DNA from 2 places in the Lactobacillus apis genome. Region 2 is predicted to be linked to the other one. Evidence: riboswitches for the same ligand, from Rfam matches in the RefSeq annotation. Region 2 holds a riboswitch; the other holds the start of a gene.
The links. A riboswitch is a leader RNA that binds a small molecule or an ion and turns the genes downstream of it on or off. The one in region 2 is predicted to bind lysine.
Positions count from the first base shown of each region.

Region 1 (7,541 bases), 200 kb from region 2:
GCTTCAGCCTGTTTCAATGAAACCTTTTTCCCGTCAGATTTTTGATCCATAGCTTTTGTTTCAGCCTTAATCAATTTCTTTAAAGCTTTTTTCTTAGCATCTACGTGATAGAAGTTTCCATTGACTAAGCTAATCCAGCCTTGCTGCTTTCCACTTTGGTCAACAAGGTGGCCCATAATTTCTACCTTTCCCAAACCAAATTCTGTAATCTTGAACTTGGTCTTCTTTTCTACCATTTTTTCAACCCAATCCTTATTGTATGGTTGAACATCATACTTAGAAGAATTAGGGCATTCAGGATATACAATGGCCTTTGGTGAAAGTACGAACACATAGCCATCTTTTGCCAAACGTCCTGCAGGCACATAAGTTATATCGGGTTCTTTGACCTGATTAGTTTCTGCTGGCTGCTCCGCACTAGCTGCTTTTACTTCAATTGAATGACCCAATATTGTAAAAGAAGAGAAAACGGCTACTGAACATAGAAGGTTTTTCAAAAATTTATGTTTCATTTTTTGTCCCCCAAATGAAAATTAAATAATAAATTACATAATTTCATTTTACATTTATTACAAAAACATTTCAATATTAACCACTTATTAATTACAAAATATTAATTAATCGATAAGTGTATAGTCAATTCCGCCTAAGCTTTTGTTCATTAAGAAGTTAATCTTCCCAGCTAAAAGCAGTATAGTAGATGGGAACACATTTTTAGAAAGGACATAAACATGATTGATTCAACCCAAATAACAGAACTTAAAGATGATCTTAACCAGGCACAACACATTACTTTTTTAACAGGTGCTGGTGTTTCTACCCACTCAGGTATTCCCGACTACCGCTCAAAAAACGGGATTTATGATGGAGTTAATGAAAGCCCTGAGACCATTTTAAGTGAGGAAACGCTCTACCAGCGACCTGAATTTTTCTATCAGTTTGTCATGAATAATATGTATTTTCCTGATGCCCAACCTAATAAAATTCATCAAAAAATTGCGGAATTTTGTAATGAAAAAGGCGACCTAATCACACAAAATGTCGATCACCTTGACCATAAGGCAAATAATCACCATGTAACAGAATTTCATGGTAGTTTATATGATATTTACTGTACAAAATGTCGTCAGCCAGTTTCATATCAAGAATATGCTAACTCTTTCCGCCATAAAAATTGTGGCGGCATCATTCGTCCCGGTATTGTCTTATACGGTGAGCAAATCGACCAAACAAACCTTTCTAAGTCAATTAATGCTATGAGCATGTCAGATCTAATAATAATTTGCGGCACCAGCTTTGTAGTCTATCCTTTCGCTCAGCTTCTTTCTTACCGTCAGCCGGACGCAAAGGTTTGGGCAATCAATAAAACGGCTATTCCTGCTGCAGGCATTTCCGCCATCATCGGTGATGCACTGGATGTTTTCCAGCAAATCTAAGTCTATAATTTATTTCACTTATTAGGAGCACTTCTCTTGCCTTGTGGTAAAATACTAGCAATTGTTTAATGCGCGAACTGATTATTTATTCAGTTTGAGCACTTAGAAAAGAGTTTTTTAAATGTCAATTATTAAAATGTATGCTCCATTTTTTAGTGCTAGCAATTGGCTCCATGTTTTAACCAGTGGCAAGGACTGGCTAATCATTCTGACACTTATTTTAATGGAATGTCTGCTTTCAGTTGATAATGCAGTTGTTTTAGCCGCACAGACTAAGGTATTACCCACCAAGAAAGAGCAAGAAAAATCGCTATTCTATGGTATGTGGGGAGCCTATATTTTTCGCTTTATTGTAATCGGAATTGGCACTTACCTAATTAACTTTTGGGAAATTAAGTTAGCGGGCAGTTTATACCTGTTTTACCTAGCCTTTAAGTTTTTCTATGATCAGCGTCATCCGCAAAAAGCGCAAGCTGAAGAAAAAGCCGAAGGCGAAAAAATTGCACAGCATTCGCCCAAAAAGGGCAAACACTTTTTATCACTTTTCTGGCGAACAGTTATTTCAATTGAAGCAATGGATATCGTCTTTTCAATTGATTCTGTTTTGGCCGCACTAGCCGTCTCGAGTAATCCTGTTGTTGTTTTAATTGGTGGCATGATTGGAATTTTATGTATGCGAGGTGTCGCCGAAATAATTATCAAATTAATGGATATTATTCCTGAATTGCAGCCAATGGCCTACGTTTTGATTGCAATTATCGCCTTAAAATTGCTTGTTTCATTACCACCACTTCACTATGAATTACCGAACACTGTTTTTGCGATTATTGTTTTTGGCGTCTTAATTATCACAATTGCGTTTCACTTTTTACGGCTTAAAAAGCATGGTCGTTAACTATAATTGAGAAATAATTTTTTCTTTGAGCACAACCGCCTGGTTATGCTCTTTATTTTTAGCACCGTATAAAAACAACACGTCTTGTTTCCGCAACTGCTTTTTCACTATGGACACAAACTCGGCCATGGCTGAATTTGCTTCAAGTTCTGCTAGATACCTTTGCTTAAATTGCATAAATTTATTATCATCATGATTAAACCACTTGCGAAGCTCTTTACTGGGTGCAAGTTCCTTAGCCCAAACATCAAGGCTGGCATCTGTCTTGCTTATACCTCGTGGCCATAATCGATCCACTAAAATGCGATACCCCGCAGGCTGCTCTTTTTCATAAATTCGAACTAATTTTATCTGATTCACTTTATTCACCTCTTTGTTAAATCTGGTGTACTACTCAAGGGAAAAATGGATTATTCAACTTACTTTACTAACTACTCAACTGAAGAAATTAGTGCCGATCTACTTGGTCGGCCATTAACTTATAATGATGGCAAACGCACTCTTGGCGGTTATATTGTCGAAGCAGAAGCATACTTAGGAAAAAAAGATCGTGCGGCACATTCTTATGGTGGTCATCGTAGTCCTGCAAACGAAGGTCTTTATGGCCGCGGCGGAACAATCTATATTTATGCTCAACGACAATACTTCTTTTTCGATGTTGCAACTCAAGCAAAAGATGAACCACAAGGTGTCTTAATCAGAGCAATTGAACCTGCCTGGGGAATTGAACAAATGATTAGTAATCGCTCAGGCAAAGACGGAGTTTTATTAACAAACGGCCCCGCTAAAATGATGCAGGCTTTTGGCATTCATGATAAAAATTGGGATCTACATTTTTTAAGTGATTCACCCTTTGCAATCGACTTAAATGATCAACATCAAAAAAGGCCGCAAGAAATTGCTAAGAGTGCCCGCATCGGTGTCAACCAATCTGAATTGGAATGGGCAAATAAACCATTGCGTTTTTTTGTTGCCGGCAATCCATATGTTTCGCGAATGAAGAAAAATGATTATCGTGCTAATAATGGCTGGCAATAAGCGCTAATTTCAACTATAAAAACTGGTAAGAATACACATTTGGTTTATAGCTGTTGACAAGTTAACCTTTTTAGCCTATCCTGTTGGTTAAGTTAAATAATTTCCAATGCAATAGAGGTTGCGGTAATTACGAAACTAATCTGAGTGAACGAACACAATGAAGATTAGCGTAAGAGTTATCGCCGAAACAAAAGTGCTATTCGCTTTAACACTTTCGTTGGGCTGCAGGAGAAGATCTTGCAGACTGTCCTAGTTAATACTGGGGAGCGCTATATGATTTGTCTAAAATATGATCAATTATAACCTCGTTGTTTTGTAAACAGCGAGGTTTTTATTTACGCTTTTTATTGTATTGGCTTTATTTGAAACAGATTTCTCGGAGGTTTTCAAAATGAAGTCAAGAAATAAGTGGTTTACCGCTCTAATCACGGTGATGCTTAGTTTCATCATTACAAGCAATTTTGGTATTACACAAGTTGATGCCAAAAAAGATGATGGTGAACTAAAGGTAGCAATGGAGGCCAACTACCAACCATATAATTGGACTCAAACTACAGACAAAAATGGTGCGGTGCCAATCGAAGGCTCACGCACATATGCCAACGGCTATGATGTTAAAATCGCAAAAATAATTGGTAAACAATTGCATCGTAAGGTTGTTGTAGTCAAGACTGAGTGGGATGGTTTACTTCCAGCTTTAACCAGTGGCAAAGCTGACCTGATTATTGCCGGAATGAGTCCAACTGCTGAGCGTGCAAAAGCGATTAATTTTACTAAACCATATCGAAACAGTACTTTTGTTGTTATTACAAAAGTCAACAGTAAATACGCCACCGCTAAAACGTTAAACGATTTTAAAGGTGCTAAGTTAACTGCTCAGCAAGGTACTTCGCACTATGCACTAATTAAGCAACTTAAAGGTGCCAAAAGACAACCAGCAATGCGTGACTTTGCTGCAATGCGTCAAAGCTTAATTTCTGGTACCATTGATGGCTATATTGCCGAAGATACCGAATCAACCTCATTTAAAATGGTTGACCCTGACATCAAGGCAATCCCAATTAGTAAAATGGCAGGTTTCCGCATTTCTAAAGAGGATTCAACTACTGCAATCGGCATCGCCAAGCCAAACAAGGATTTACTCAAGCAAGTTAACCAAGTCTTAGCTACTATTCCAAATTCTGAAAGAACCAAGCTAATGACTACCGCCATTTCACAACAACCAAAAACTGATGAAACTAGCAAGAAAGGCAAACAAGATCCTTGGCTCGTCAGTGTTTGGAAACAATTTGGCGGCATGATTTTAAGTGGTATTGGTATGACCCTTCTTCTTGCTTCAGTTGGTACGATTGCCGGTTTCTTCATCGGTCTTTTCGTTGGTATTATTAGGACTATCCCTACCCCAACTAGCAGAGGTAAAAGATGGTTTTCGAAGTTTATTAACTGGCTCCTATCCGTTTATATTGAAGTTTTCCGCGGTACCCCAATGATGGTACAAGCAGCCGTAATTTATTATGGAATTGCTCAATTCTGGCACATCAATATCGATCGTACACTTGCTGCACTAGTAATTGTTTCGATTAACACAGGCGCATACTTGGCAGAAATTATTCGTGGTGGAATTATTTCCACTCCAGAAGGACAATTTGAAGCTGCCAGCGCATTAGGAATGACCCATAACCAAAGAATGTGGCATATTATTTTGCCTCAAGCTATTAAGAACTGTTTACCTTCAATTACTAACGAGTTCATCGTTAATATTAAGGACACTTCTGTTTTGAGTATTATTTCAGTCTCGGAACTTTTCTTTGTCGGTACAACAATTGCCAGTCAGACCTTTAAGTTCTTCCCAACTTACCTGACAATTTCAGCTATCTACCTGATTTTAACCTTTACAATTACCAGAATCTTTAATCTGATTGAAAAGCACTTGCAAGGAAACAAAAACTACAACTTAATGGCTAATCAAGTTCAAGTAGGCACAGCTCAGGATATGGAGGCCAAAAAATAATGACTGAATCAAATGAAACTATTTTAAGCTTACAGCATTTGCAAAAAACTTTTGGACAACACCAGGTGTTACGCGATATTTCACTTGATATTAAAAAAGGCGAAATCGCAACTATTATTGGCCCGTCAGGTGGTGGTAAATCAACCACTTTACGCTGCATTAATTTACTGGAAGAGCCCACAGCTGGTGAAATTCACTTCCACGGTGAAAACGTCCTTGAGCAAAACTATAATCGTAATATTTACCGTGCTAAAGTTGGGATGGTTTTCCAACAATTCGATCTTTTCGAAAACAAAAATGTTTTAGCTAATTGCATGGTTGGCCAAGAGCTAGTCTTAAAACGCTCCAAGGACGAAGCACGTAAAATCGCCCTTGCCAACTTAGAAAAAGTTGGAATGGAACAATACATCAACGCCCGCCCAAGTCAACTTTCTGGTGGACAACAGCAACGTGTTGCCATTGCTCGTGCTATTTCGATGGATCCGGAAATTTTATTATTCGATGAGCCCACAAGTGCTCTTGATCCTGAAATGGTCGGTGAAGTTTTAAGCGTTATGAAAAACTTGGCAACAACCGGTTTAACGATGATTATCGTGACGCACGAAATGGCATTTGCTAAAGAAATTTCTGATCAAATGTTTTTCATCAGTGACGGGGTAATTGCCGAGCAAGGTAAACCAGACCAACTATTCAATCATCCTCAAAATGAGAAAACAGCGAAGTTCTTGAATAATTTTCAAAACAACTAACTTTAAATAAAAAGATGTTCCAAAAATGATGTGAACCCTAAAATTAGGACACTTTAATTAGCTGCTAACTGAGGACTAACTTCCGATATTCAATCGGAGTTAGTCCTTTTAGTTTGATTTTGATTCTTTTCTGATTGTAATACTCAATGTAGCCTCTAATTACATTATCGCGGCTCTATATCTTGCTTAATTACGTTTGACAAAAATCTATTTCTATTATTATATATAGATAATATAACCCGTCTTTTATATTAGCTGGTTAAACCAGTTTATTTTACCTCATCAACAGGAGAAAACTCATGAAGAAAAACGGCTACAAAATCAGCACCTGCGTTCTCGCACTTTTACTTATCGTAACATTAGGCTTTTTGCTCTATACCACTAGAAAACCGCCTACCAATTATGGTGGTTTTACTAATACTGCAACGCCAGGAAATGCTTTAAATCCTCATGTAGAAATTTCGTGTGGCACGAAACCCAAATATGCCATATACGTAGACGGGCATAAATTTGAAAGAGGTACTTATAAACGTGTAAGTAACAGCACTTTTACCTTAAAAGATACAGATGGCAAAGAGTCAGGCGTCGTCTTTTTATCAAACAATGGCTCTTACTTGTATCATTCCAAACTAAAGAAAAAGCTGATTAATATTAAGAAACTTCCGGGTAAACCTACTGAAGAACCTATAAATATCCACTAATTAAAAGTATAAATGTTATTAGTTGTAACAAAAAAGGTATTAGATTTCTGATCTAATACCTTTTTATATACTCTCTTAGTCTCGCCTTAATCATCGTTTTCTCTGTGCCATTCTTTAATCTGCTCCAGCCTCTTTTTAAAGCGGTCTTCATGACCTTGCGAAGTTGGCAAATAATATTCATGGCCTTCTAAATTTGGCGGCATAGTTTTCATTGTCGTTAACTTGTCTTTAGCATAATGAGCCAATTGGTAATCTTTGCCATAACCTAGGTCCTTCATTAACTTGGTTGGTGCATTGCGAATCTGTAATGGCACTGGTTCATCAATCGTCTTTTTGACATCATCTTCAGCAGCTAATCTAGCTTTATAAACCGCATTTGACTTTGGCGCAAGCGCCAGATAAATCACTGCTTCCGTCAAATGCACATCACATTCAGGCATTCCTAAAAACTGACAAGCCTGAAAAACATTGATAGCTACATTTAATGCATTAGTGTCCGCCAAGCCAATATCTTCACTGGCAAAGCGCACCAATCTGCGAGCAATATATAGTGGATCTTCTCCACCTTCAAGCATCCGCGACAGCCAATAAATTGCCGCATCTACATCGCTGTTACGCATCGACTTGTGAAGCGCTGAAATGATGTTGTAGTGCTCTTCACCGTCTTTATCATACAAGACTGATTTTTGCGTGATTAACTGCGACAAGCCA
Region 1 is NZ_CP029476.1:128,509-136,049, reverse strand. Features, by position in the region: gene DKL56_RS00620 (hypothetical protein) at 1-512, opposite strand, end outside; gene DKL56_RS00615 (NAD-dependent protein deacylase) at 732-1,436, shown strand; gene DKL56_RS00610 (TerC family protein) at 1,558-2,331, shown strand; gene DKL56_RS00605 (DUF488 domain-containing protein) at 2,332-2,691, opposite strand; gene DKL56_RS00600 (DNA-3-methyladenine glycosylase) at 2,737-3,369, shown strand; lysine riboswitch at 3,474-3,649, shown strand; gene DKL56_RS00595 (ABC transporter substrate-binding protein/permease) at 3,761-5,380, shown strand; gene DKL56_RS00590 (amino acid ABC transporter ATP-binding protein) at 5,380-6,129, shown strand; gene DKL56_RS07955 (IS3 family transposase) at 6,194-6,289, opposite strand; gene DKL56_RS00580 (hypothetical protein) at 6,429-6,830, shown strand; gene DKL56_RS00575 (replication-associated recombination protein A) at 6,917-7,541, opposite strand, start outside.
Region 1: another riboswitch for lysine. It lies ahead of DKL56_RS00595 (ABC transporter substrate-binding protein/permease); the one in region 2 lies ahead of lysA (diaminopimelate decarboxylase).

Region 2 (7,541 bases):
TTTTTGTGAAATCGCTTTATTAAAAACATTGTACTTCATTGAAAGGAAAAAGAAAGACCAAAAAAGCACCTCAAACTGGCAAACAAGGCTTTTTGCTGAAGTGCTTTCAAACATAAATTTAGTTAGAACGTAATTTTTTATTAAAAAGTTTATATATCAACAGTAAATACAAAATAACTTGGAAGGTTAGTTAGCTTTTTTCGCAATAAAAGCTTGATAAGCTTCATCTTCTTTAGTTGGAGTAACTGAAAAATCAGAAAAACGAAGGAAAGGCTGATGTAATTCACCTTCGTCTACTTCAATTTCTGCCATTACAGTCGCATTACCAATTAATTCAACCCAATAGCTGTCATCTGTTTGATGAACCTTAGTTTGAACAAATCCACCAGGATTAGTAACAGTAAGCAAGCGCTCAAAAGCGTGTTCTTGCGGTTGAGTTAGGGCAAATACGAGACTTGCCGCGGACATTCCAGTACCACAGGCATTAGTAAAACCGACACCGCGCTCATAAGTACGGACAAAAAGATGATCAGAGTCTATTACTTGTGCCAGACTAACATTAACACCGTCAGGAAAGTAGGGGTTAGGTCGGTTTAACGCTGCACCCAAAGTTTTTAGAAAATCACTGTGTAACACATCAGCTGAAACTAAGCTGATAAGGTGAGGATTAGGCACAGCGACTGCTGTAAAGGTCAAATCATCATCAAAGGCAGGAACATTTTGGTCGATTAATTCATCAGTACCTAAATTGTTAAATGGTAAGTCTTTTGCTTTAAAGCTGATAGGACTAATTTCTACCCCGACTGCCTTAACATTTTCTGCCCAATCTGGTTGACATGTTACAGCAAGATCGGCTTGATCTGTTTCCACTTTGAAAGATGTTTTGTGGTATTTTTCCGCTAAGTAACGACCAACAGTGCGCAAGCCATTACCACACATCGATGCAAACGAACCGTCTGCATTAATTACCTGCATTCTCCCTAGAACATCGGGATGGCTGGATTCACTAATGACAAGTAAACCATCTGCTCCGTTCAAAAAGCTAGTTCGTCTATCTGTTAATTGACGTGCTAAGTTAACTAATTCGGGATCGATAAGTGGCTTTTCTAATTGAGTCTGATCTAATAAGAAAAATTGATTTTGCGAACCATGCACTTTTTGCATTTGAATCATGATTTTGCTACTCCTTTAAAAAATTGTTGATAAATTTGGCTAACAGCATTTGCTGCGTCTTCTTTCTTGGTGCCTAACATAATAGAAATACGTGATGCACCCTGATTGATCATGTGAATGGCAATATGCTCTTTGGCTAAAGGGGTAGTGATATTCTTCATTGCACCAATCTTATTCCGCATCCCTTCACCAACTACCATAATGATAGCATAATCATCAATCCATTCTAATTGGTCGGGATGAATCACTTTTTGAATTTCACTGCACATTTGCTCGCGCAGTTCTTCAGTAAACTGCCGTTTGTCAAAGATAACCGTTAGATCATCTATACCTGAGGGCATGTGTTCGTATGAAATATTGAACTTGTAAAATATTTCTAGTAATTTAAGAGTGAAACCAGTTTCTTTATTAAGTAGATATTTGTGTAAATATAAAGCGGAAAAGTGATTTGAGCTGGCAACACCTGTAATCGTACTTTTAGGATGAAAATCCTTTTCTGGAACAATCATTGTTCCTGGTAATTCAGGGTGATTAGTATTTTTAACATTGATGAAAACCTGGCCTTGAATTGCCGGAATCAACGCTTCGTCATGGAAAACTGAAAAACCAGCATAAGATAGTTCCCGTAATTCCCGGTAAGTCATGATTTTAATTGGATGAGGGTTAGCAACAATTCTAGGATCCGCGGCATAAATTGCATTTACGTCAGTAAAGTTTTCGTACAAGTCTGCTTTAATTCCTCTTGCCCAGATTGAACCGGTGATATCCGATCCACCGCGTGAAAAAGTGGCAATTTTGCCCTGAGTTGTAACACCATAAAAACCGGGAACTACTAATATTTCTGGCACTTCACGCCATCTAAGTAAATTTTGGTAAGTTTCAGGTAAGACTTGAGCGTCGCTCGCGGCACTGCTTACCAAAAAACCAGCGTCCTGTGGGTCTAGAAAGCGTGTTGGTAAACCTTGCTCTTGCAAAATTAATGCTAGTAACTGTGCGCAGAGTTTTTCTCCGTGTGCTTTGAAAGCTGCCATTAGGTATTCTGGCTCGTCATTAAAACCTATTGGTAAGTCAACCAACTCTTGGTGCAAGAACGCAAATTTTTGGGGCTCAAGTGCAAAAAAAGCGGCAATTTCTTGATACCTCGTCCAAATTTGCTGAATAACTTCAGTAGTGTCTTGTTGTTTCAGTGTCTTTTGAGCATATTCAATTAACAGATCTGTAACTTTTACATCTTCCGCAAATCTTTTTCCTGGTGCGGAAGTGACAATTACTTTTCTGGTTGGGTCAGCATTAATAATATTTAGCACTTTTTGAAATTGTTCACCGCTTGCAAGTGAACTACCACCAAATTTAACAACTTTCATTTTTGCAACACCTACTTGATTAAAATAATTTAAATTCGATAGTAACGCATTTTAACATTTTAATTTTTATCTGCAACTAAAACATAACTGCAGTCATGTTTGCAAAAAATAAAGTTAATTAATTATGAAAAAGCCGTTGACAAGTAATATTAATAATAATAATATTTTTATAAATTAAACGAAGAGGTCGCAACTAACAAAAGTACCTAGTGGAGTTTCTGCAAAAACGGTGAAGCTAGCGAAAGGGGCGGTTGCCGAAGCGTTAATTATTGCGGTAGTTAATCGGCTGGGACGTAATCTAATAAATTACGGACTGTCGCAAATTTAAATTTGCGGAGCGCTATCGCCAAAACTGAATCAGATCAAGGTTTAATCTGAAAGACTCTTTTGTACGCTATGCGCGTATTAAAGGGTCTTTTTCTTTACCAAAAAACGGGGGTTATTAGATGTCAACGAATGATTATTACCAGACGAATGATCAAGGTCACTTAATGATTGGAGGTGTAGATGCACTTAAGCTAGCCGAAAACTTTGGCACGCCATTGGTGGTTTATGATGTTGCCCAAATTAGAAAACAGTTCAATGCACTTAAGCAAGCTTTTGTTGCTGGACAGGTTGATTATGCCATCAGCTATGCTAGTAAAGCTTTTACCTCGATTGCAATCTATCAAGTAATCAACGAATTGGGTGGCCACATTGATGTTGTTTCAGGTGGAGAACTGTATACAGCGTTGAAAGCAGGCTTTTCAACGGAAAAAATCAGTTTTCACGGTAATAATAAAACAAAAGATGAACTCTTAATGGCCGTTGAAAATAATGTTGGGGTAATCATTTTAGATAACTTTCATGAAATTGAACTCCTGAAGCAAGTACTGCATGAAACAAACAAGAAAGTGCAAGTAATGCTCCGCATCACTCCTGGTGTGAGTGCACATACGCACGAATATGATCAAACGGGTCAAGAAGACAGTAAATTTGGGTTTGATGTTCGTTCGGGTCAAGCAGAAAAAGCCTTTTTACAAGTTGAAGCGGAAGAGCAAATGGAGTTGATTGGACTTCACGCTCACATTGGTTCACAAATCCTTGAAACTGAAGGTTTCAATCTTGAAGTGGAAAAATTGATGCAGCTAGTTCAAGAATGGAAGCAAAAGTATGATTATCAGCCACAGGTTCTAAATTTAGGCGGCGGTTTTGGTATAAGATATACCGCTATAGATAGCGTAATTGGGCTAGGTACATTTGTTGAACAAATCATTGCCAGTGTCCGTACATTAGCTGAACAGTATCAGTTAAACGTACCAGCAATCTGGGTAGAACCCGGACGCTCAATTGTTGGTGAAGCAGGATATAGTCTTTATACCGTTGGCTCCAGAAAGGATGTGCCAGGTTTAACTCCTTATGTGACTGTTGATGGCGGCATGGGTGATAACATTCGACCTGCGCTTTATCAAGCAGAATATGAAGCATTGGTTGCCAAGCGACCAGCGGCTGAACCAGTTGAAAAGGTCCATTTAGCAGGACGCTATTGTGAATCTGGTGACATTTTGATTGATCAGGCATATTTACCAAAAACTAAGCCAGGGGATGTAATTGCTGTTCTTGCAACTGGAGCATATGGTTACAGCATGGCTTCTAACTATAACCGTGTTCCAAGACCAGCAGTTGTTTTTGCAGAAAATGGACAAGCACAAGAAGTTGTTACACGTGAAACCTATGACGATTTAATTAAGAATGACCGTTTTTATCAAGAAAAGTGAGGATATCAAATGAAAAATATGTCAGCGACAGAAATTATTGATTTTATTGCCAATGCGCCTAAGAAAACCCCAGTTAAGATTTATGTTAAGGGCGACTTGGAGGACTTGAAATGGCCTGTAGAAGTAAGAACATTTATCGAGGGTAATTGCGGTGTTGTTTTTGGTGACTGGGATGATCTAGTACCATTTTTACGAACTAATGCGGCAAAGATCAATGACTATCAAGTTGAAAACTGCAGCCGTAACTCTGCAGTACCCCTTTTAGATTTAAAAAATATTCAAGCAAGAATTGAACCTGGTGCCTTGATCCGTGAACAAGTAAGTATCGGTAAAAACGCGGTCATTATGATGGGAGCGGTAATTAATATCGGTGCTGAAATTGGTGATGGGGCAATGATTGATATGAACGCTGTTTTGGGCGGGCGTGCAATTGTTGGGGCTAACAGCCATATTGGTGCTGGTGCCGTTGTAGCGGGTGTAGTCGAGCCTGCTTCCGCCGAACCAGTCAGGATTGGACAAAATGTTCTAGTTGGTGCTAACGCAGTGATTTTAGAAGGGGTTCAAGTTGGTGATAATGCTGTGGTTGCCGCAGGTGCCGTCGTGACAAAAGATGTTCCGGCTAATACTGTTGTAGCAGGCGTCCCAGCCAAAGTTGTTAAAAAAAGAGACGAACAAACTACTGACAAAACTAAGATTGAGCAAGATTTAAGAAAGTTGTGAGTTAATGTTAACTACTAGTCAACTGATTCAAATTCGTCGTGACTTACATCAAATTCCCGAAGTGGCATTGCAAGAGCATGACACCAAGCAGTATTTATTAAAGGTTATTCAACAATTTGATCAGCAATTTTTACAGATTAAAACTGTTCCTGAGTTGCCAACTGCCTTGCTGGTAAGAGTGCAAGGAAAGCGACCTAAAAAAACGATTGGTTACCGAGCTGATATTGATGGACTACCAGTAAAAGAAAAAACTGGGTTAGCATTTTCTTCAAAAAATGAGGGAAAAATGCATGCGTGTGGTCATGATCTTCATATGACAGTGGCATTAGGAATTTTGAATTACTTTAGTGAGCATCAACCACAAGATAATTTGCTTTTCTTCTTCCAACCAGCTGAAGAAAGCAAAAACGGTGGCAAACTAGCATATGAACAGGACGTTTTTACTGGTGAGTGGCGACCTGATGAATTTTTTGCATTACATGTTACGCCTGACTTACCAGCAGGAACAATTGGGTGCCGTAACGGAACACTATTTGCTGGCGCTGCAGAAATTAATATTGATCTGTATGGTCAAGATGGTCACGCTGCATATCCACAGCGTGCAAATGATATGGTTGTAGCGGCTGCGGCATTAATTAGTCAGATTCAGACAATTGTGGCGCGCAGCATTGATCCAATTGAAAGCGGCGTGATAACAATTGGCAAGGTTCGTGCGGGCACGATTAGAAATGCAATTGCTGGTCATGCGCACCTAGAAGGTACGCTTCGCGGCTTGACTCAAACGATGATTGAACAAATTGAGAAGCGTTTGCGTGAAGTAACAGCTGGTATTGGTCAAAGTTTTGCGGCTAGAGCAGAAATTGAAATTAACCAAGGAGGCTATTGGCCTGTCGAAAATGATCCTAAGATTACCGCTGAATTTATTGACTACATGAAAAATAACCCAGCAGTTAAGTATCAAGAAACTGAGCCGGCAATGACAGGTGAAGACTTTGGTTATTTACTTGCCAAAATTCCTGGAACAATGTGCTGGCTTGGCGTGGAAGATGACTCTCAACTTCATTCCGCTACTTTCAGTCCACAAGAAAGTGCAATTGAGGCAGGGATTAAAGCAATAGTCGGCTTTTTCGAAGAGCACATGTAAATGACTAATAATGAAAGGAAAAACTATGACAGATTTTACTAGCGCTGATTTACTAACTGCGTTGATCACACCATTTAATGAGCAAGGAGAAGTTGATTATCCCGGTTTAAAAGAACTAACAGAACTTTTGCTTGCCACAGGAAGTCGCGGTTTTGTAATTGGTGGTACGACTGGTGAAACGGCTACGATGAACCATGATGAAAAAATCGAGCTTTATACCCGCTTTGCAGAAATAGTTGCAGGTCGAGTACCAGTGATTGCAGGTACAGGTAGCAATAACACTGCTCAAACGGTGGATTTCACAGAGGAAGTTAGTCAAATTTCAGGCATTGATATGGCTTTGGTTGTTACGCCATACTACAACAAGCCCAATCAACGTGGAATCAAAGCGCATTTTGAAGCTGTTGCCAAAAAATCAAAGGTTCCACTAATGATTTATAACATTCCTGGTCGTACAGGTGTAAAAATTACTAAGGAAACTGTTGTTGAATTGGCTGCTAATCCTAATATTGCCGGCGTGAAGCAATGTACAGAAATAGAAGACTTGGAATATATCGTTGAGCATGCACCAAGTGACTTTTTAGTTTATACCGGTGAGGACGCACAGGCACTCAGCGCTAAAACTTTAGGGGCAAGAGGCGTAATTTCTGTTGCTTCACATATTTATGGCAAAGCAATGCGCCAAATGTATGATGAACTGGAAGCTGGTAATGTTGAAGCAGCTGGTGCACTTCAGCGAAAACTGACACCAAAAATGGCTGCATTATTTATGTACCCGTCACCATCTCCAGTTAAGGCCGTTTTAAATGCACAAAACTTACCAGCAGGGGGATGTCGCTTGCCAATGATTACTTTAAATGAAGAAGAGAAAAAGCAATTGGCACTACACTTGGGCTTAAATGAAACGGCATTACTACATGAGTTACCAGTAGAACTAGGAGTAGATTAATGAAAAGAGTTTTTATTGCTGGCGCGACTGGATCAATGGGAAAGCAGGTCGTGCAGTTAGTTGAAAAACAGGCAGATTGTGAACTGGTTGGCGTATTAGCGCCGCATGCCAAAAGCGAAGGGGATTTTGCTAATACTGTCCAGTGCTTTGACCAACTTGATGAGATTGACATTAGTGCAGATATTTGGATTGACTTTACAACTCCTCAAGCTGTTTTTGAAAACGTCAAGTTTGCTTTAAACCACCAAATGAGACCAATTGTCGGTACTAGTGGACTGACAACTGAGCAAACAGAAGACCTGCAAAAAATTGCAGAAGACCAACAGCTAGGCGGGGTTATTGCGCCGAACTTCGGGCTGTCTGCTGTCTTACTAATGAAATTTGCCCAAGAGGCTGCACGTTACTTTCCAGATGCAGAAATTATCGAAATGCAC
Region 2 is NZ_CP029476.1:1,607,664-1,615,204, reverse strand. Features, by position in the region: gene dapF (diaminopimelate epimerase) at 187-1,173, opposite strand; gene DKL56_RS07520 (aspartate kinase) at 1,170-2,537, opposite strand; lysine riboswitch at 2,711-2,889, shown strand; gene lysA (diaminopimelate decarboxylase) at 2,984-4,294, shown strand; gene dapD (2,3,4,5-tetrahydropyridine-2,6-dicarboxylate N-acetyltransferase) at 4,304-5,014, shown strand; gene DKL56_RS07505 (N-acetyldiaminopimelate deacetylase) at 5,019-6,158, shown strand; gene dapA (4-hydroxy-tetrahydrodipicolinate synthase) at 6,184-7,107, shown strand; gene dapB (4-hydroxy-tetrahydrodipicolinate reductase) at 7,107-7,541, shown strand, end outside.